DNA from 3 places in the Mixta calida genome. Region 2 is predicted to be linked to each of the others. Evidence: predicted binding sites of a transcription regulator. Region 2 holds the regulator's gene; each other region holds the start of a gene.

Region 1 (7,477 bases), 570 kb from region 2:
GTCGATCGAAGCGCCAGATAATGCGCTGCTGTTCCGCCCGTAATTCACTCATGACAACTCCTGTGGCTTAAGGGCGCCCGCGCCGCTGACGTTCTGCGTCGCCGCCGCCGTTTTATGCTGATTAATTTCACGCATGGCGTCGTCGTTCAGCCGATACCAGCGCATGGTGAGCGCGCTCAACAGAGAGAGCACGCCAGGGATCAGGGAAAAGAGCGCGATAATCGCCAGCATCGCACTGCCGTTTTGCTGCGGCGCCTGAGCGACATATCCGCTGAGGCCGAGCGTCCAGCCGACAATCGCGCCGCTGACCGCCATGCCCATCTTCAGCACCGCCAGCAGAGTAGAGAATATGGTGCCGTCCATGCGCTTGCCCTGACGATATTCACCGTAGTCCACCACGTCCGACATCATCACCCACATCAGCGTGGTGGTGACCTGGTAAAAGCTGGAGACGACAAAGGTCATTGCCACCAGCAGCGGCAGCGACGCAGGCATAAACAGAATGCTGATGCTGAGCAGGCCGCACATTACCGCGCTGAGGGTAAATGCCTGCAACTTGCTGCGGCGACGCGTCATCCACTTCGCCATCCAACTGCCGACGCTTTTGCCGACAATATGCGCCGCCAGCAGCCACATAAACAGGCTGGCGTCGCCGAGATAGTAGGTGACGTAATACATCATCGCGCCGAGCCGTACTACGCCGAAGGCGATATTGCAGAACACCAGCAGCGCGACCACGCGCCACTGATCGTTACGCAGCAGATCGCGCAGGTCGGCGAGGAAATTCTCATGGCTGCCGTGCGTGCTGACGCGCTCGCGGGTGTTGAAGAAGCAGAGCAGGAACATCAGCGCCGCCAGGCTCGCCATAATCGCCATCGCGCCGAAGTAGCCGTCCAGCTTGTTGCCGCCGCCGATCCACTGCGCCAGCGGCATCATCAGAAAGGTGGACATCGCGCCACCGAGGGTCGCCAGGAAAAAGCGGTACGACTGCAACGAAATACGCTGGGTATCGTCAGAGGTGATAATGGCGCCCATCGAGCAGTAAGGAATATTGATGGCGGTATAGAGCAGCATCATCAAACAGTAGGTGACGCTGGCGTAGATCATCTTGCCGCTTAGCGACAGCGATTCCGGCACGGCGTAAATCAGCAGGCAGCTGACGCCGAACGGCACCGCCAGCCAGAGCAGCCAGGGCCGAAAGCGCCCCCAGCGCGTGCGGGTGCGGTCGGCAATCAGCCCCATCGCCGGATCGACGATCGCATCGGCGACGCGCGCCAGCAGAAACAGCGTGCCGACGAAGACGGCGGGCAGGCCGACAACGTCGGTATAGTAGAAGGTGAGAAAGATAATGACGTTTTCCAGCCCGATATGGCTCGCCATATCGCCGAGGCCATAACTGATTTTTTCTTTAACCGATAAGGTTGCACGCATGGTTGTCCGCCTTGTTCGCCTGAGAGGAACACCTTCCGTGGCCTGAAGAGCAGTTATAGGAAGCCAGGCGGGCGACAACAATTACGGGATCTGATTAAACCCTTATGTTTTTTACTTTATGTGATACGGGTAACAGGCTGGTTGTCGATTGCAGTTAGCGCGTGAAATAAATAGCGTTCCTGGTTAATTTTTAACACTTTCTGGCTTTTCTTGTGCGCCAGAGCCGCCAGATGCACAGTTTACAATGCAGTATTTGCCCGGCGGCAGCGGATCTTTATCAGGAGCATCAAAGCATCCGTTTTATGGCGACAGTGTTGATCTCCTGACCAGGCCATAAACACGTCGACGCTATAAATCGTCAAGGGAGAGTAATCCGCATCGTTGATAACAAACTTTCCATGCAGCGGCGCAGGCGCGCCGACGCCGTCTTAACTCTCTATTTCAACTCCAGCCGACGCGCCAGGCGATGCAGGTTGCCCGCATCCATCTCCAGACGGCGCGCGCAGGCAGCCCAGTTATTGTTGCTGGCCTGCAGAGCGCGCAAAATATACTGGCGCTGAAAGTCGCGCGTGGCGTCCTGCAAATTTTGCTGCGGCAGCGCCTCGGCGAACGACGGCGCCTCCGCGACCTCCGTGCCGTTATCTAGTGAAAAGTGATGCGGCATCAGCAGAATATCGCCGTTGCGCGCATCCGCCTGCGCCACGATGGTGGCACGGTAAATCGCATGCTCCAGCTCGCGGATATTCCCCGGCCAGCCGTAGCTGCTGAGCATGGCGCGCGCCGCCGCGCTCAGCGCGATATGCTGCAAACCAAACTTCACCCGGCATTTTTCGCAGAAATAGCCCGCCAGCAGAATAATATCTTCGCCGCGTTCGCGCAGCGCCGGCACCTGTAGCGGAAAAACGCTGAGGCGATGGTAGAGATCGGCGCGAAAGCTGCCGTCCGCCACCGCCTGACGCAGATCGCGGTTGGTGGCCGCCAGGATACGCACGTCCACTTTCAGATGCCGATCCTCCCCTACCCGCTGCAGGTCGCCATACTGCAATACGCGCAGCAGCTTCGCCTGTAGCGTCAGCGGCAGCTCGCCGATTTCGTCGAGAAACAGCGTGCCGTTATCGGCCATTTCGAATTTGCCTGTGCGATCGTGCACCGCGCCGGTAAAGGCCCCTTTTACGTGGCCGAACAGCTCGCTCTCCGCCACCGTCTCCGGCAGCGCCGCGCAGTTGAGGTAAATCAGCGGGCTGGCGGCGCGCGCCGACTGGCGATGCAGCGCCTGCGCCACCAGCTCTTTGCCCACGCCGGTTTCACCGGTGATCAGCACATTAAGATCGGTCGGCGCCACTACCGCGATCTCTTTCTTCAGCTGCTGCATCGGCGCGGAATCGCCGATCATTTCGCTCTCTTCCGTTTCGCTGCGGCGCGGGCCGCCCAGCGTCAGGGCGTTGCCCGGCTGCTCCAGCTGCTCCAGCAGCAGCGCGTTGTTCAGCGCGCTGCCGACCAGCGTCGCCACCACGCGCAGTTCCTCATCGCTGTAGGCGTCGAACTGGCTGGCGTTCATGCCGTCAAACGTCAGCGCGCCGATCAGATTCTGCCCGGAAAACAGCGGCAGCCCGACGCAGGCGTGAACGTGCAGCTCCTGCTGGTCGGGAATCAGCCCGTCGTAAGGGTCGGGCAGGCTGCTGTCGGCGGGAAAGCGCACCACGTCACCGGCGCGCGCAATCGCCTCCAGCCGCGGATGCGCCTCGATTTTAAAACGGCGTCCCATAACATCCGGCGCCAGCCCCGCCGTCGCCAGCGGACGAAAATGCTGCGCCTCATAGCGCAGCAGCGCAGTGGCGTCGCACTGCAACAGATGATGAATACTGCCGATCATCCGGTTAAAGCGATCGGGACGTGAAAGGCCGTTCTGAATCTCAACTGCCAGCGCGGCCAGCTTCTCTACGGATATCGTCATGCTGTCGTTTCCACAATACATTGTCAAAATAACAATAGACCGGGAATGTCATTTTAACAACCCAGGAAAATAAAAGTCTTATAAAACAATAAAATAAAAGTTGGCACGCCGAATGCAATAACAGGATAACTTTATGAACCTGTTGAGGAACCAAGATGAGCATTCACGTTAAGAACAATATTACCTGGGTAGGCCAACGCGACTGGGAAGTACGTGATTTTCATGGTACCGAATATAAAACGTTAAAAGGCAGCAGCTACAACAGCTATCTGATCCGTGAAGAGAAGAATGTCCTGATCGATACCGTTGACCATAAATTCAGCCGTGATTTTGTAACGAACCTGATGCAGGAGATCGATCTCGACAAGATCGATTACATCATCATTAACCATGCGGAAGAGGACCATGCCGGCGCGCTGACCGAGCTGATGTCGCGTATTCCCCATACGCCGATCTACTGCACCGAAAACGCTATCGATTCGATTAACGGTCACCACCACCACCCGGAGTGGAACTTTAACGTGGTGAAAACCGGCGATACGCTCGATATCGGCAACGGCAAAAAACTGATCTTCGTGGAAACGCCGATGCTGCACTGGCCGGACAGCATGATGACCTATATGACCGAAGATGCGGTGCTGTTCAGCAACGACGCCTTCGGCCAGCACTACTGCGACGAACATCTGTTTAATGACGAAGTGGATCAGACCGAGCTGTTTGAACAGTGTCAGCGCTACTACGCCAATATCCTGACGCCGTTCAGCCGTCTGGTGACGCCGAAAATCAATGAAATCCTCGGCTTCAACCTGCCGGTCAGCATGATCGCGACGTCGCACGGCGTGGTATGGCGCGACAACCCGACGCAGATCGTCGAGCTGTACCTGAAATGGGCGGCGGACTATCAGGAAGATCGCATCACCATTCTGTACGACACCATGTCCAACAACACCCGCATGATGGCCGACGCCATCGCGCAGGGCATTAACGAAGTCGACCCGCGCGTGGCGGTGAAAATCTACAACGTGGCGCGTAGCGACAAAAACGAAGTTCTGACTAACGTTTTCCGCTCCAAAGGCGTGCTGGTGGGCACCTCCACGATGAACAACGTGATGATGCCGAAAATCGCCGGCCTGGTAGAAGAGATGACCGGCCTGCGCTTCCGCAACAAACGCGCCAGTGCCTTCGGCTCGCACGGCTGGAGCGGCGGCGCGGTCGATCGCCTCTCCACCCGTCTGCAGGACGCAGGCTTCGAGATGTCGCTCAGCCTGAAAACCAAATGGCGTCCGGACGGCAACGCGCTGGAAGCGTGCCGCGAGCATGGCCGCAGCATCGCCCGCCAGTGGGCGCTGTCGCCGCTGCCGGCGAAAGCCGCGCAGCCGGAAGCGGCCGTTGCGCCTGCCGCCGCGATCGATGTGCCGGTTAACGCCGCGCCGAAAAGCTGCGCCAGCGCCGCGACGGGCGATGCCGATCAGAAGATGATCTGCAGCGTCTGCCTGTGGGTCTATGACCCGGCCACGGGCGAAGATTCTCAGGATGTCGCGCCGGGCACCGCCTGGGCAGACGTGCCGGAAGATTTTCTCTGCCCCGAATGCGGCATGGGCAAAGACGTTTTCGACCCGTATGAGGGCTAATGCTATGTCATCCGATATCGTCATTATCGGCTCCGGCTTCGCCGCCCGACAGCTGATTAAGAATCTGCGTCAGCAGAATAAAGAGGCGCCCATCCGGCTGATCGCCGCCGACAGCTGCGATGAGTACCACAAGCCGGAGCTGAGCCACGTCTTCTCTCTGGGCCAGCGGGCCGATGATTTGACCCGCATGACCGCCGCCGAGTACGCAGAGAAAAACAACGTGACGCTGCATCCGCATACGCGGGTCTCGCGCATCGACGCCGCCGCGCACCGTATTGAGACCACGGCGGGCGACTTTACCTTCGGCAAACTGGTGCTGGCCACCGGCGCGGAAGCGCTGGTGCCGCCGGTCAGCGGCAGCGAGCTGATGTACACCCTTAACAGCCAGCAGGAGTATCGCCGCTGCGAGGAGAATCTGCGGGACGCGAAACGCGTGCTGCTGATCGGCGGCGGGCTGATCGGCACCGAGCTGGCGATGGATCTCAACCGCGCCGGCAAACAGGTAACGCTGGTGGATCGCAGCGGCAGCCTGCTCTCGGCGCTGATGCCGCCGGAGATTAGCGGGCGCTTACAGCATCGTCTGACGCTGGCGGGCGTGGAGATGCGCTTTAACTGCGAGCTCTCCTCGCTGGCGCGCCATCACGACACGCTGATCGCCACGCTGAATAACGGTCAGCAGATCGCCTGCGACGCAGCGGTCTGCGCCATCGGCCTGCGCCCGAATATCGCGCTGGCGCAGCAGGCGGGGCTGGAGACGCGGCGCGGCATCGTGGTGGACGATCGCCTGACCACCTCGCGCCCCGATATTTTCGCCCTCGGCGACTGCGCCGAGATTCAGGGCAAGCTGATGCCTTACCTGCAGCCGGCGCAGCTGGCGGCGATGACGCTGGCGAAAAACCTCACTGGCAACAGCGCCAGCCTGAGCCTGCCGGCGATGCTGGTCAGGATCAAAACGCCTGACCTGCCGCTGCACCTGGCCGGCAACGCCGGGGATGCGGATCTGAACTGGGAAATGCAGTTCAGCAAAGCGGGCATCGTGGCGAAAGGGCTGGACGCCGCCAGACAGCTGAAAGCGTTCGTGGTCAGTGAAGATCATATGAAGCAGGCGCTTCCCTTGCTGAAACAGCTCACCCGTTAATCACGGAGTAAAATATGACTGACCTGATGTGTTATCAAACGCTGCCGTTGTGGAACAGCGCCACGCTGCCGCCGGTATGGCGCGAACCTTACCGCACCGAGCCAGGCTGCTGGGCGCAGCTGAAAGTGTATAAAGGCACGCTGGATATCGCCCTGCTCACCGAGCGCGGCGAGACGGTCGAGACGCTGAGCCTGAACGCCGCCTCGCAGCCGCCGCGCCTGGCGCCGCAGCAGTGGCACCGCGTTACCGCCGTCAGCCCGGACGTGGAGTGCCAACTGGCGTTCTACTGCAAGCCGGAGGATTACTACCACAAGCGCTATCAGCTGACCCCGCCCCATTCGGAAGTGTTGGAAGCGGCGGGCCGCATCGCGCCGGGCCGGGCGCTGGATCTCGGCTGCGGCAACGGCCGTAACGTGCTTTACTTGCAGCAGCGCGGCTTCGATGTGGAGGGCTGGGATAAAAACAGCGACAGCCTGAGCAGCCTGCAACAGATCATCAACGCCGAAGAGCTGGCGCATATCCGTCTGCGGCAGTGCGATCTCAATCAGGTCACCATTGAACAGCAGTACGATTTTATTCTCTCGACCGTGGTGATGATGTTTTTGCAGCCGGAGACCATTCCGGAGCTGATTGATCAGATGCAGCAGGCGACCGCGCCGGGCGGCCATAATCTGATCGTCGCGGCGATGAGCACGCCGGACTATCCCTGTCCGATGCCGTTCCCGTTCACCTTTAGCCGCAGCGAACTGCTCGGCTATTACGACGGCTGGGATATTCTGAAGTACAACGAGAACCCCGGCGCGCTGCATAAAACCGACGCCCAGGGAAACCGCATTAAGCTGCGCTTTGCCACCCTGCTGGCACGCAAACCGGCTTAAACGTGAAGCAATGTGAGTAAAAAGCAAAAGCCCGGCGTCAAGCCGGGCTTTTTTATGTAACAGCAATGCAAGCGGGATAAGCGCGCCGTTCTGCTAGCCATACAAGCCGGCAGCGAGATTCAGCAGCGCATCCAGCAACAGGCAGCAGAAGATGGCATAGACGGCGATAAGCGGATAGCTCACCACGCTAAACTCCAGCGTTGCCAGCAGGCGCCAGGGGCTGCTGAGCAGCCGCGCGACGGCAATGCCCGGACGGCGGAGGCCGGGCGCCTGTTTCGACCAGACCGACCAGAGAATAAGCCATTCAATCAGCACGATAAACAGTGGGGTCATGCCGGAAAAGCCTTCTCCTTTCGCGGCGCTGTGGCTAATGGTCAGCACCAGCACCCCGACCAACAAAGCCGCTAACAACGCCACCGAAACCAGGCAATCCAGCAGGATAAAT
Region 2 (7,477 bases):
CTTTGACACACCTTAGCAAATCTCACAGTATCTGTTAAAAGATTCATTAAAATATGTGATGTAGGCCAGCGTTGACACCCAGAAAACATTAATTTAATGACACAGTCAAGCAAGAAATTAACTAAGGCCCTATATTGGCGTCAAATTAAGCTTTTGTAAAGGATTTCATTGCAAAAAACTTTCATCGTCCAGCGTCAATATTCAGGTACGCTTTTTTTGGCTTTACCCGTTACACTTGATGAGCATCACTTTTACATAATGCCTTGTAATTTAAAAAAATAGCTCTCATGACAAGTGCGCTGGTGCGCCGCAAAAAAGTTCAGCTTATGGGTGAGCTCTGCTCATTTCAGTGCTTAACGCAGCCTGTAAGGACAGGGCGTTAAAACGCTTAATTATCCATGTTTAAAAAACGTCAAATTGTCCGCTGAAAAGCATCTTTACTTGAAATTATTTTGTCTTTTCTTTAGTTAACATGGTCACTTATCAGGCGTTCCATAAGGGGTTTAAATGTTTTTCCTTATGGGTAATCATAAGGCTTCAGGCTGAATTCCTGTAAAAGCAGCAGGGTGTCTAAACTTTGGAACCGATTCCTAAGACATGGAACCTATTGATGTTTGAAGAAATTAACAAAATATGAATTTCTGAATCAGCAAATTTGGCCGCAAAAAGCGCTGTTTTATCATTACACGACCGTAATAACTTCAGGGCCAGTCATGGCAGTAACGAGAGCAATTGATAAGTGAAAAAAAAACGGATTGGACAGGATCGTATGGGTATCGGTAAAGGACAACTGTTAAGCTTTTGCAAACGCTGGCTGCTGCGCCTGATCGTTTCGATCGTCGGCTTATGGCTGGCCGGGATCGTACTATTTGCTTTTTTGCCGGTCCCTTTTTCAGCAGTGATGGCGGAGCGGCAGGTCGGCGTCTGGCTTAAAGGGGAGTTTTCCTGGGTTGCGCACTCTGACTGGGTGTCGAGAGAGGAGATATCCCCCTGGATGCTGCTGGCAGTCATCGCCGCAGAAGATCAAAAATTTCCTCAGCATTGGGGGTTTGATGTAGAGGCGATCGAGTCGGTGCTGGATAAGCAGAATGGACGGATGCGCGGCGCCTCTACGCTTTCACAGCAAACGGCGAAAAATCTCTTTCTTTGGGATGGCCGTAGTTGGCTGCGTAAAGGGCTGGAGGCCGGGCTGACGCTGGGACTGGAAGGCGTATGGAGTAAAAGGCGTATCCTGACGGTGTACCTGAATATCGCCGAGTTTGGCGATGGCATATTTGGCGTAGAGGCGGCGGCGCAGCGCTATTTTCATAAGCCCGCCAGCCGACTGACGATGACAGAAGCGGCGCTGCTGGCCGCCGTTCTGCCTAATCCGCTGCGTTTCCGCGCGGATGCGCCTTCTGGCTATGTGCGTCAGCGGCAGGCATGGATCATGCGGCAGATGCGTCAACTGGGCGGCACAACATATATTCAGCAGCACCGCCTGTAACGACTTATTCTTCGTCGAAGCCCGCTTCAAACAGCTCAATGACTGCCGCCAGCGCCTGCTCTTCCTGCGGGCCGGTGGCTTCAATTTCAATGTGGCCGCCTTTAGCCGAATCGAGCATCAGCAACGCAATCACGCTGCTGGCTTCCGCCTCGGTGCCCGCCTCATTACGCAGCAGCACTTCAGCGTCAAAACTTTGTACCAGTTCAAACAGCTTCATCGCGGGGCGGGCATGCATGCCCAGCTTATTTTTAATTTCAACGGTTTGCCTGACTGTCATGATTTGCGTTTTTCCAGCGTGCGATGGCGGGATTGCACATTCTTGCCGCGCGAACGGAAATAGTCGGCGAGCTGTTCGGCAATATAGACGGAACGGTGTTTGCCGCCAGTGCAGCCAATGGCGACGGTCAGATAACTGCGATTATTGGTTTCCAGCATCGGCAGCCATAATTCGAGATAGCTGCGCGTCTGGTAGATAAAGTTATGCACCTCAGTGTGACGATCGAGAAAGGCCGCTACGGGTCTGTCGAGGCCTGTCATCGGACGCAGCTTTGGGTCCCAGTGCGGGTTAGGCAGAAAGCGCACGTCAAAAACATAGTCGGCGTCGATAGGGATGCCATGCTTAAAACCGAAAGATTCAAATACCATCGTGAGTTCGCGCTCGCGCTTGCCGAGCAGACGCGTACGCAGCATCTCCGCCAGTTCATGCACCGACATTTCCGACGTATCGACAATCAGATCGGCGCGCGATCGCAGTGGCTCCAGAAGATCGTTTTCTTCATCGATAGCGCTTTCCAGCGACAGGTTTTTGCTGGAGAGCGGATGCAAACGGCGGGTATCGCTGTAGCGACGGATTAAGGTGTTGCGGTCCGCGTCCAGGAACAGCAGCTGCGGCGAAAAGCTGCCGGGCAGGCTGGTCAGCGCCTTTTCCAGCACATCCGGCGACTCCGGCATATTACGCACATCTATACTGACGGCGGCCGAGATATTACGTGCAGCCAGCGAATTCGCCAGATCGGGCAGGAGTGTTACCGGCAGGTTGTCCACACAGTAAAAACCCATATCTTCCAGCGCGCGTAACGCGACAGATTTCCCTGAGCCTGAACGACCGCTGACGATCATCAGCACCATTAAGTTGTCTCCCCATTCAACCTGCGCGACGGGCCGCAAGCCCGCCGTTCAGGCAAAAGTGCAAGCGTAGTAATTAATGATTCTCTTCCGGCGCTGCGGTAATGATCTCATACAGCTCTTCATCACTCTGCGCAGCCCGCAGACGACGGCATACCGTTTTGTCGGCCAGCCGTTTCGCCACCAGTGAAAGGGTATGCAGATGTGTTTTACATTGATCCGCCGGTACCAACAAGGCAAAAAGCAGATCAACCGGTTGATTATCAATAGCATCGAACCCGATTGGCTGATCGAGGCGGATAAATACGCCTACTGCACGCAGTGTATCCTCTTCCAGCTTTCCGTGCGGAATAGCGATGCCGTTGCCGATGCCGGTGCTGCCCATGCGCTCGCGCGTCAGGATCGCTTCAAACACCGTTTGGTGCGGCAGATTAAGCTGTTTGGCAGCCAGTTCACTGATGATTTCCAGTGCCCGCTTTTTGCTCTGGCAATGCACTCCGCTGCGGGTACAGTCAAGGTTAAGTACAGAGCTGAGTTCCAGTGAGAGTTCGTTGTTCATCATAGTTTCACTTGCGTGTTCACATTTACTGGCGCATCGCGCTACTTTACGCGTCTTACGATGAGAAAAGCAGTAAAAATTTGCCAGCGTGGCGTGAATGGAAAAACGGGGCGAAAAAGATCGCCCCACGATAGTGCCGCATTACTACAAGCGGCCCGTTCTTCCTTCCGCCTTGCGAAGGTTAGTGTTGTTTTAACTTGTCTTTATGCCGGGTTAGCTGACGAGAAAGCTTATCGATCAAGCCATCAATCGCCGCGTACATATCATTAGCCTCAGAAGTCGCATGCAGTTCGCCGCCGCTGACGTGCAGCGTCGCTTCCGCTATCTGCTGCACTCGCTCTACCTTCAGCACAACGTGGACCTGGGTTATCCGGTCTGAATATTGTTCCAGCTTGGCAAACTTAGTGTTTACAAACTCGCGCAAAGCTGGCGTGATTTCAATGTGTTGCCCGGTAATATTGAGCTGCATAGCGTCTTCCTTCTCAGTGAGTATCAAACCAGCTGTTTACGCTGGTTTGATGGCGGGATGGATAAAGACTCTCGGTACTTTGCGACGGTGCGGCGCGCCACCATAATGCCCTGTTCGGACAGCATAGAGGTGAGCTTGCTGTCGCTCAGCGGTTTGGCGGGGTTCTCCGCCGAGATGAGTTTTTTCACCAGCGCGCGGATCGCCGTGGAGGAAGCTTCGCCGCCGCCCTCGGTATTGACGTGGCTGGAGAAAAAATATTTCAGTTCGAAAATACCGCGCGGGCTGTGCAGGTATTTTTGCGTCGTTACGCGGGAAATGGTTGATTCATGCATGTCGACCGCCTGAGCGATATCTGCCAGCACCATCGGGCGCATGAACTCCTCTCCCTGTTCAAAGAAGGCCTGCTGCTGCTCGACGATACAGCGCGTGACTTTCAGCAACGTATCGTTCCGGCTTTCCAGGCTTTTAATCAGCCATTTCGCTTCCTGCAGATTGGTGCGAATAAACTGACTGTCGCTATCGTTGCGCGTTGAGTTGCCCAGCGCCGCGTATTGCTGGTTGATATTCAGCCGCGGCACGCTGTCGCTGTTGAGCTCTACTGTCCAGCGGTTGCCGATTTTGCGCACCAGTACGTCGGGAATGACATATTCCGGTTCGCTGGTGTTTACCGACTGCCCTGGTCGCGGATCGAGCGACTGGATCAGCGCCATCGCCTCTTTCAATACATCTTCTTTCAGGCGGGTGACGCGCATCAGACTGCGGAAATCATGGTTTGCCAGCAGATCGAGATGCTCGCTGACAATCAGCTGCGCCTCCGTCAGCCATGGCGTATCGCTGGCGAACTGCGAAAGCTGCACCAGCAGGCAATCGCGCAGATCGCGGGCGCCAACGCCAACAGGATCGAAACGCTGCACGCGCTTCAGCACCGCCTCGACTTCATCCAGCGCCACCTCTTCATCGCCCATGCTATCGCGGATTTCATCCAGCGTGACGGTGAGATAGCCGGTATCGTCAATGGCATCGACAATCGAGGTGGCGATGGCGCGATCGGTATCGGTAAACGGCGTCAGCTCCACCTGCCACATCAGGTAATCCTGCAGCGACTGGGTGGTTTCACCCTGGTAGACCGGCAGTTCGTCGTCGCGATAGTCGGTACCGGTGCCGGACGGCGTGCCGGCGGTGTAGATCTCGTCCCAGGTGGCGTCAAGCGGCAACTCCTCCGGCATATCCTTCTGCTCCAGCGCCTCCCGCGTATCGAGCGTTTCACTCTCGGTATACTCGCGGGAATCCACCTCTTCATGGACATTATCGGTCTGCTCAAGCAACGGGTTGCTCTCCAGCGCCAGCTGAATCTCCTGTTGGAGCTCCAGCGTAGAGAGCTGTAGCAGGCGAATAGCCTGCTGCAGCTGCGGCGTCATGGCGAGCTGTTGGCTGAGCCTGAGTTGCAAACCTTGCTTCATATTCAGAATAGCGTTTCCTGATAGCAGACTGTCATAACCGACACCATATCAGAGTCTGAACTCTTCACCCAAATAGACGCGTTTCACCTGTTCATCGGCCAGAATCGCTTCCGGGGTGCCATGGGCGATCAGACGGCCCTGACTCACAATATAGGCGCGTTCGCAAACGGCCAGCGTCTCACGGACGTTATGGTCGGTGATCAGCACGCCGAGACCGCTGTCACGCAGGTGTTCGATAATCTTTTTGATATCGATAACGGAGATCGGGTCGACGCCGGCGAAGGGTTCATCCAACAGGATGAATTTGGGGTTCGCCGCCAGCGCGCGCGCAATTTCCACACGACGCCGTTCGCCGCCGGAGAGCGCCTGGCCGAGACTGTCGCGCAGATGTTCAATATGGAATTCTTCCATCAGCTCGTTTGCGCGATCCTGACGCTGTTCGGTGGTCAGATCGTCGCGCACCTGCAGCACGGCCATCAGATTGTCATAGACGCTGAGGCGACGGAATATCGACGCTTCCTGCGGCAGGTAGCCGATGCCGCGACGGGCGCGGGCATGGAGCGGTAAAATACTGATGTCTTCATCATCAATCACGATGCGCCCGGCGTCGCGCGGCACAATGCCAACAACCATATAAAAGGTGGTGGTTTTGCCCGCGCCGTTTGGTCCCAGCAGACCGACGATTTCGCCCGATTTAACCTGCAGGCTGACATCTTCCACCACGCGGCGGCCTTTATAGGCTTTCGCCAGATTTTCAGCGAGTAGTGTTGCCATATGAATCAGTTACTCTTCTGTTGGCCATTAGAGGCGCCGGATTTATCCTGCAGCTGCGAAGGCACCAGTACGGTTGTCACGCGCTTGTTCTGGCCCTGGCTAAACGCCTGCATTTTCTGCTCTTTCACCAAATAGGTGATACGATCGCCTTTGACATTGCTGTCCAGCTGCTCGATATAGGCGTTGCCCGTCAGTTCAACAAAATCCTTCGCCAGCTCATAATGCATCTTCTGAGCATGACCTTTTACCGGTTTGCCGTCGTCCTGCAGCTGATAAAAGGTCGCCGGCGTACCGTAAGCGTCAACGATGGTTTTGTTGCTGTCGCCGCCAGGACGCGTTACGACGACTTTATCGGCGGTAATTTTGATCGAACCCTGCGTCACGATCACATTACCGGTAAAGGTCGCGACGTTGCCTTGCAGATCCAGCGCCTGGTTAGCGGAATCGATATTAACGGGCTTTTCGGAGTCGCCCGTTAATGCCAGAGCCGGAACGCTGGCGGCCAGCAGGGTAGTGATAAGCAGAAGCTTAAGGCTGTTGTTGTGCATTGATTTCATAATTAGTTTTGACCTTTTCAATCAGCTCGGCCGTTTTCGTCCGTAAATTACCGCGCATTTTCATACCAGTAGAATTAAAGCCGCGGCCATAAAGTGTTACCTGGTCGTCAGACTGCACATCCTGCGTCACCAGATTGACCTGCGCATTATCGGTTTTAATCCGCTCAAGCTGAGCGTCTTTCGTCAGGCTGTTGACTTCAACGTGACCATAGAGATAAAGCATGCGGTCTTTTGTCAGTTTGGCTTTATCCGCGCGTACTGACCAGGCAGGGATCTTGTTTTCGTCATAGGTGGTCATCAGCGGATTATCGAACCAGCTGATCTCATCGGTCGAAAAATAGGTCACCTTATCCGAAACCAACTTGTAGCTGAGACTGCCTGCCGGGTTATAGACCACGGTGCTGGAGTTTGCACTGGTATAGGTCGGTTCCTGATTATTGGTTTCCTGCGGCCCCTGGTTTTCATCATTGCCGGCGAGATTCCAGCCGAGCAAGATAATGGCGATCAATGCCAGCAGTAACGTTATCCAACGCCTGGTTTTACTCATACCGATTGCCCTTTGGCGTCATCAAACTTATCCTGGGCGATCAAAATCAGATCGCAGAGTTCACGCACCGCGCCGCGTCCGCCGGCGATGCGGGTTACATACCTGGCGCGCCCTAGCAGTAGAGGATGCGCGTCGGCCACCGCCACGCTCAGGCCCACCTGTGCCATCACCGGCCAGTCGATGAGATCGTCGCCGATATAGGCGACCTGCTCAGGGCGTAGCGACAGTTTATCCAGAAGTTCCCGGAAGGCCAAAAGCTTATCGGACTGCCCCTGGTAAAGATGTGTAATGCCCAGCGTCTGACAACGATCCTCCAGCAGTTTCGCACGGCGCCCGGTAATAATAGCGACGTCGATATCGGAGGTTAGCAGGCAGCGGATGCCGTAACCGTCGCGGACGTTGAATGCCTTCAGCTCTTCGCCGCTGTTGCCCATATAGATCAGGCCATCGGACATTACGCCGTCCACATCGCAAATCAGCAGGCGAATCGCTTCTGCTCG
Region 3 (7,477 bases), 680 kb from region 2:
AAACTGACTCATTTAAACAGCGTGTTTTGCAGGTTATCGCCGCGATTCCCGCCGGCACCGTCACCACCTATGGCGAAGTGGCGCGACTGGCTGGCGCGCCGCGTGCTGCGCGACAGGTAGGTGGCCTGCTAAAGCGTCTTCCTGCCGACAGTCGTCTGCCGTGGCATCGCATTATTAACCGTCATGGACAAATTTCATTGCAGGGAGACGATCTGCTGCGCCAACGTGACGCGCTGGAAGCGGAAGGCATTGAAATTAGCGATGACGGCAAAGTCGATCTCAGGCGCTATCGCTGGGAGTGGTAGCGGGCCAGCCATGAGCCGACCCGGTTAAAGAAGCTTAGTACTGGGTGGGCGCCGGAATAGATGAAGACGGCGTAACCTGGGTAGGCGAGGTAGAAGGTACGGTAGTAGCCGCACCGCCGCTGCTTTGGGTCGGCATAGCGACTGACGGCACCGGTACCAGCGTCAGGTCCACTTTCGTGCCGCCGCTGTTGATCGCCGGTTTAATCGAATCGGTCATAAACACCACCTTGTTATCGATGGTGATCGCCGCGCTCAAGAGAATGCGCGCGTCCGGCTGAATATCGGCCGGATTAAACGGCAGCGTGTAGTGGAACGGCGCCTGCTTGCCTTCAGTACGCACTACACGCTGGGCCAGTATTTTAGCCGGCGCATTAGCCAGTGAAGCATCCGACAGCGTAACCGTTAACGCGGCGTCCGGCGGCAGAGCGATTTTTTGCCGAATATAGATAGAGCCGCTTACGTTAGGCTGAGCAATCACCGGCTGACCGGTGTTTTCGGCGCCCGGTACAGGTACGGGAATATTTGCGCTTTTATCAGCACAACCTGCGAGGGCAACGGCCAGCGCTGCTCCGCTCATGACATGCCAGAATTTCATTGATATCTTCTCCTTCTGATCCAATGTGGTATCGGCGACAAGTTGGCCGAAACAGCTAAAAACGCTGTATGTGCTTAATTCTGGCACAGGTTTAGCTATTTTGCCTGGCATCAACCCTTTTCCTTTTTTGCCTCAGGCCGGAAGTAAGAACAGCGGTTGCAGGCGCTGGTCGGATCTCGCAAACTACAGCGGTAACCTTATCGAGGAACGACCCATGAGCCAGGCACTGCAAAATTTACTGAATCTGTTACAACTGGAAAAGCTTGAGGAAGGCCTGTTTCGAGGCCAGAGCGAAGATTTGGGCCTGCGTCAGGTCTTCGGCGGACAAGTTGTTGGCCAGGCGCTGCATGCGGCTAAACAGACCGTGCCGGTTGAACGCAATATTCACTCTTTTCACAGCTACTTTTTGCGTCCCGGCGACAGTCAGAAAGCAATTATCTATGATGTGGAAACCCTGCGGGACGGCCATAGCTTCAGCGCCCGTCGCGTCGCGGCGATTCAGAACGGGCAGCCGATTTTTTACATGACCGCCTCTTTCCAGGCGCCGGAGCCAGGCTTTGAACATCAGAAAACGATGCCGCAGGTGAAAGGCCCGGAGGGGCTGCCCAGCGAGACCGAGATCGCGCATCAGCTGGCGGCGCATCTGCCCGAAAAAGTAAAAGCTAAATTTCTGGCTGAAAAGCCGTTGGAAATACGCCCCGTTACCTTCCACAACCCGCTCAAGGGGCACGTCGATCAGCCGACGCGTCAGGTCTGGCTGCGCGCGAACGGCCCGATGCCCGACGATGCGCGCGCGCACCAATATCTGCTGGGCTATGCCTCCGATCTTAATTTCCTTCCGGTTGCGCTTCAGCCGCATGGCAAAGGATTTTTGGAGCCGGGCATGCAGGTTGCTACGATAGACCACTCTATGTGGTTCCATCGCAAGGTCGACCTGAATCAGTGGTTGCTGTACAGCGTGGAAAGCACCTCCGCCTCCAGCGCGCGCGGCTTTGTGCGCGGCGAATTCTATACCCAGGATGGCGTGCTGGTGGCTTCAACGGTGCAGGAAGGCGTCATGCGCCAGCGTAGCTAACGCATAAAAGTAGCTAACGCATAAAAAAGGACGCTGCCGAAAGCAGCGTCCTGTTCTTTAAGCCCGACGCTTACTGGTTATAGGCGTTTTCGCCATGGCTGTTGACGTCAAGTCCTTCGCGCTCCTGTTCTTCCGGCACGCGCAGGCCTACCAGCATATCCGCCACTTTAAAGCCGATAAACGCCACCACGCCGGTCCAGATGATAGTCAGCGCCACGCTCAACAGCTGGACCCATACCTGATGCCCCATGGTGACGCCTTCCGCATAGCCGACGCCGCCCAGCGAGCCTGAAGCGAAGACGCCGGTGAGGATACAACCGATAATGCCGCACACGCCGTGAACGCCGAAAACATCGCACGGATCGTCAACGCGCAGCCATTTTTTCAGCGTCGTCACACCCCAGATACCTGCCAGACCGCCAATCAGGCCGATAAACAGCGCACCGCCCACGCCAACGTAGCCACAGGCGGGCGTGATGGCGACCAGGCCAGCGATAAAGCCGGAGCTGGCGCCCAGTAGAGACGGCTTGCCGCGCAGCGCCCACTCACCAAAGGTCCAGGAAAGCACAGCGCCGGCCGTGGCAACGACGGTATTTAAAAAGGCCAGCGCCGCAATTTCGTTTGCCGCCGCCGCAGACCCTGCATTAAAGCCAAACCAGCCGACATAAAGGATCGCCGTACCGGTAAACACCATCGGCAGGTTGTGCGGTTTAAACGCCTCTTTGCCGAAGCCTGTGCGTTTACCCACCAGATACGCGCCCACCAGCCCGGCGACCGCCGCATTGATATGCACTACCGTGCCGCCAGCGAAATCAAGCGCGCCATCCTTCGCCAGGAAACCGCCCGCCCAGACCATATGCGCGATCGGCAGGTAGGCCAACGTCAGCCAGATAAAGACAAAGATGAGCACAGCGGAGAAGCGGATGCGTTCCGCAATCGAACCGACAATCAGTCCGACGGTAATACAGGCGAAGGAGGCCTGGAAAACCACATGGATATATTGATAGAACGTGCCGGTCAGCGCGGTCAGGCTGATATTTTTCAGCATCACCCAGTTAAGGCCGCCGAAAAAATCGTTGCCTTCGCTGAAGGCCAGCGAGTAGCCATACACTACCCACAGCACGCAGACCATGGCAAAGGTCACCGCCACTTGCGTCAGTAGCGACAGCACGTTTTTACCGCGAATCAGACCACCGTAAAACAGCGCGATCCCTGGAATCGTCATAAACAGCACCAGTGCGGTGCAAATCATCATAAAGGCGTTGTCCGCCTTATCGGCAACGGCCGGAGCCGCCATCGCCAGCGATGGTGTCAGCGCCGCACCCGTCAGGATTTTGGTCATTAATTTGTTCATTTTATTTCATCCCATCACAAGATAAAGAGTCCGGGCTTAAAGAGCGGCTTCGTCGGTTTCACCGGTACGAATACGGATAACGCGCTGAAGCTCTGCCACAAAAATCTTGCCGTCGCCGATTTTGCCGGTGTAGGCGGCCTTACTGATGACATCAACAACTTCATCCAGCTGGTCGTCAGCGATCGCTACGTCGATTTTGACCTTAGGCAGAAAATTGACGCTGTATTCCGCACCGCGATAGAGCTCCGCATGGCCTTTTTGTCGGCCGAATCCTTTGACCTCAGTTACGGTTAATCCCTGAATACCAATAGAAGAAAGCGCCTCGCGCACATCCTCCAGTTTGAATGGTTTGATGACTACGGTAACCAGCTTCATACGCTCCCCTCACCAGAATAAGATTCGTTTCTCACCCGACACCTCGTGACTAAAGCAAAGGCTGTGCCAGGTATGGAAAAGGTGACGGCAGGCGCGCGCGGCGTCTGGAGAAGGCAAGAAAGAAGGCGATAAATGAAAAAGAAGTGAGGATCAAAGAAAAAACGCACCATAAAGGTGCGTCACGGTCAATTAACGTGCATCCATACGGATAATTCCGATAAATGCGCCAGAAAAAGGTGCAAACCCATTTCAGACGCTTTCCGGTGCGCCCGCCTCCAGCACGCTGCCCGCCTGCTGCAACTGATACATCTGCCAGTAGCGGCCCTGCTGCGCCAGTAGCTGATGGTGAGTGCCGCGCTCCACCGCCCGACCGCGATGCAGCACCAGAATGGTATCGGCCTCGGTAATGGTGGAAAGGCGGTGCGCAATCACCACCAGCGTGGTCTTTTTCCTCACCTCGCGCAGCGCGCGTTGAATCGCCTGTTCAGTGCCGGAATCGATATTGGCCGTCGCCTCATCCAGAATCAGGATTTGCGGTTCAGCCACCAGCACGCGCGCCAGCGCCAGCAGCTGCTTCTGCCCAACGGAAAGATTATTGCCCTGCTCTCCCAGGCGCGTATAAATTCCGTCGGTGAGACTACGCGCCAGCTCCGCCAGCTGAACGGTTTCCAGCGCCTGCCACACTGCCTGTTCACTGATGTCGCGTCCCAGCGTCACGTTAGCGAAAAAGCTGTCCGCCAGCACCACCGGGTCCTGCTGAACCATCGCCACGCCCTGCCGCAGCGCCTCATGGCTCAGCTGATTCAGCGGTCGGCCATCGAGATGAATCGTTCCCTGTTTCACCGGGTAGTAGCCCATCAGCAGGCTGGCCAGCGTGCTTTTTCCGCTGCCGGTATGCCCGACCAGCGCGACAAAACTGCGCGACGGCGCCGCCAGCGAAATATCTTCCAGTACGTTGCGCCCTTCATGATAGGCGAAACTCAGACGTTCGATATCGATGCGGCCGCTCTGTAGCGGCTGCCGGTCGCTGCCGTAATGCTGGCGCGGCGCATCCATCAGCTCGAAAATGCGCTCTCCGGCTACGACCGCCTGTTGCAGCATTGACTGCTGGGTGGTCAGCTCAATCAGCGGCTCATTAAGCCTTCCCAGATAGCTGATGAAGGCGTAAAGCACGCCCACCTCAAATACACCTTCAGAAGAGAAACTGAACAGCAGCAGCAGCCCACAGAGGATCGCTGCGGAAAACAGGCTCAGCAGCGGACGCAGCAGAAAGCCATCCAGCCTCAATGTCTCCATGCGCGCCAGATAGTGCGATCGACTGGCCTCCCCCATGCGCTCGCCGAAGCGCGCCTGCTGGCGGAACTGCTGAATAACGCTCATGCCGTTGATGACTTCATTAAAGCCGTTATTGATATCCGCCAGGTAGCTGCGCACGCGCCGCACAATCGGCGTGCTGTAGCGCTGATAGATAAACATCACGGTCAACACCAGCGGGAAAATCACCACCGCCACCAGCGCCATGCGCCAGTCCAGGCTAAACATGGCGACCAGCATCGCGCCGATCAGCGCCGCGCTGCGCAGCACCGTCGCCACCACCGTCACCCATAAATCTTTAATTACCTCGGTGTCGTTGGTGACGCGTGAAATGATCTGCCCAACCGGTTGAGTGTCGAACGCGCTGAGCGGCTGGCGCAACGCCGCATCCATCACGTCGGCGCGCAGACGCTGCACAACGCCGACCGCCGCCTGATTAAACAGCAGCGCCTGCCAGTAGTGCAGCAGCGCCGCCAGCGCCTGCAGAAAAATAAAGGCGAATGCCAGCCCGACGGCCAGGCCCACCGGCATGTTGTGACGGGCCACCAGACGATCGATAAAATAACCGATCAGTACCGGCCCCAGCACTTCCGCCGCCGCCGCGATCCAGAGCATCAGTACCGCCAGCGTCAGCGCCTTACGCCACGGCTTGCCGTAGGAAAGCAGCCGCTTTAGCGTGGGCCAGAGTTTTTTGCTGTCAGCCACGGCTCTTCTCCTTACTGCGATTATCCTCATCCTCGGTCAGTGCCGCCTCAAGCTGCTGGTAGCGATACATATCGCTGTACCAGCCCTTTTGCTGCGCCAGCGCGTTATGATCGCCGCGCTGCGCCACGACACCATGCTGCATCACCAGAATTTCAGTGGCTTCGGTCAGCGCGGACAGGCGATGCGCGCTGATGATCACTGTGCGTCCCTCGCCCCAGCGACGTAAATTGTGCAGGATCTGATGTTCGGTGCGGCCATCCACTGCCGAAAGCGCATCGTCAAGGATCAAGATCTCGGCGTTCAACAGCAGCGCGCGCGCAATGGAAATGCGCTGTTTCTGCCCGCCGGAGAGCATCACCCCGCGCTCGCCTACTTCGGTATCGTAGCCCTGCGGCAGCCGCAGAATATCTTCGTGGACGCTCGCCAGCATCGCCGCCCGCTCAATCTCTTCGCGGCTGGCGTTAGGCCGCCCCAGCGCGATATTGTTGGCGACGGTGTCGGAAAAAAGAAACGGCGTCTGATTGACGACTGCCAGCCGACCGCGCCAGCTGTCGATGCGCAGCTGGGTCAGCGGAATATTGTGATAGCGAATATCGCCCTGCGCGATATCGAAATGGCGCTGTATCAGGCTTAACAGCGTGCTTTTACCCGCGCCGGTCGGCCCACACAATCCCAGCATCTGCCCCGGCTTCAACTGGAAATTAAGATTGCACAGCGCAGGCTGCTGGCTGCCGGGATAGCTGAACTCGCGGATCGCCACCTGCAGCACGCCGCGTCCTTCCGGCAAAACTTTGCTGCCATCTTCCACCGCCGGCGCCTCGTTAAGCAGCGCGCGGATGCGGCTCCAGGCTGCGCTGCCGCGTTCGACAATATTAAACATCCACGCCAGCGCCAGCATCGGCCAAATCATCAGGCCCAGATACATCACAAAGCTGGTCAGCTGGCCGAGCGTCATCTGATCATGCCAGACCAGCCAGCTGCCGCCGCCGATAGCCAGCAGGTTCGACAGACCGATCGCGATATAAATCGTAGGATCGAAGCGCGCGTCGACGCGCGCGACGCGCAGGTTTTTCTCACCGGCGTCGGTGGCGATATCAGCAAACTGTTGAGACTGATGCGTCTCCAGACCAAACGCCTTTACCATACGAATGCTGGAGAGGCTCTCCTGCGCCTGATCGTTCAGCGAGGAAAAGGCCGCCTGCGCCAGTTTAAAGCGCTGATGCAGCTGATCGCCGTAGCGCTTGATCACCATCGCCATCACCGGCATCGGCACCAGCGCCAGCAGCGTAAGCTGCCAGCTGATCTGCGTACTCATCACAATCAGCACCGCGCAGCCCATCACCAGCGAGTCTACCAGCGTCAATACCCCTTCGCCGGCCGCGAAGACCACGCGGTCAACATCGTTGGTTGCGCGCGCGATCAGATCGCCGGTGCGGTGACGCAGGTAGAATTCCGGGTGCTGTCGACTGAGCTGGCGATAGAAATCTTCCCGCAGCTCCACCGCCAGCTTATAAGAAGCGCCAAACAGCAAGACGCGCCAGACGTAGCGCAGCAGGTAAACCACCAGCGCGGTAAACAGCATAATGCCGACCCACATCAGAACGGCGCCGCTGCTCAGGCGATGCTGGGTGACGCCATCGACAATCACGCCGACGATTTTCGGCGGCAGCAGCTGCAAAATGGCAATAATGATCAGTAAGGATACCGCGCCGAGGTAACGTCGCCACTCGCGGAGGAAATACCAACTTAACTGG

The links. Region 2 encodes sigma-54, which starts transcription at its own class of promoters, with help from an activator protein. Its sites were predicted from a motif close to GTTGGCACANNTTTCGCTNT; they were not measured.
Region 1: the regulator sigma-54 is predicted to act here: its motif matches at 3,485-3,504, upstream of norV (anaerobic nitric oxide reductase flavorubredoxin).
Region 3: the regulator sigma-54 is predicted to act here: its motif matches at 3,756-3,775, upstream of glnK (P-II family nitrogen regulator).

The regions. Positions count from the first base shown of each region.
Region 1 is NZ_CP026378.1:1,130,176-1,137,652, reverse strand. It holds gene C2E16_RS05295 (glycoside hydrolase family 31 protein) at 1-52, opposite strand, end outside; gene C2E16_RS05290 (glycoside-pentoside-hexuronide (GPH):cation symporter) at 49-1,431, opposite strand; gene norR (nitric oxide reductase transcriptional regulator NorR) at 1,868-3,385, opposite strand; gene norV (anaerobic nitric oxide reductase flavorubredoxin) at 3,541-5,016, shown strand; gene norW (NADH:flavorubredoxin reductase NorW) at 5,021-6,154, shown strand; gene tehB (SAM-dependent methyltransferase TehB) at 6,169-7,032, shown strand; gene C2E16_RS20950 (J domain-containing protein) at 7,126-7,477, opposite strand, start outside.
Region 2 is NZ_CP026378.1:560,311-567,787, forward strand. It holds gene mtgA (monofunctional biosynthetic peptidoglycan transglycosylase) at 770-1,486, shown strand; gene npr (PTS phosphocarrier protein NPr) at 1,491-1,763, opposite strand; gene rapZ (RNase adapter RapZ) at 1,760-2,614, opposite strand; gene ptsN (PTS IIA-like nitrogen regulatory protein PtsN) at 2,688-3,170, opposite strand; gene hpf (ribosome hibernation promoting factor) at 3,352-3,639, opposite strand; gene rpoN (RNA polymerase factor sigma-54) at 3,663-5,099, opposite strand; gene lptB (LPS export ABC transporter ATP-binding protein) at 5,148-5,873, opposite strand; gene lptA (lipopolysaccharide ABC transporter substrate-binding protein LptA) at 5,879-6,421, opposite strand; gene lptC (LPS export ABC transporter periplasmic protein LptC) at 6,402-6,977, opposite strand; gene kdsC (3-deoxy-manno-octulosonate-8-phosphatase KdsC) at 6,974-7,477, opposite strand, start outside.
Region 3 is NZ_CP026378.1:1,240,684-1,248,160, reverse strand. It holds gene C2E16_RS05815 (MGMT family protein) at 1-305, shown strand, start outside; gene C2E16_RS05810 (YbaY family lipoprotein) at 340-900, opposite strand; gene tesB (acyl-CoA thioesterase II) at 1,115-1,975, shown strand; gene amtB (ammonium transporter AmtB) at 2,046-3,329, opposite strand; gene glnK (P-II family nitrogen regulator) at 3,366-3,704, opposite strand; gene C2E16_RS05790 (SmdB family multidrug efflux ABC transporter permease/ATP-binding protein) at 3,954-5,753, opposite strand; gene C2E16_RS05785 (SmdA family multidrug ABC transporter permease/ATP-binding protein) at 5,716-7,477, opposite strand, start outside.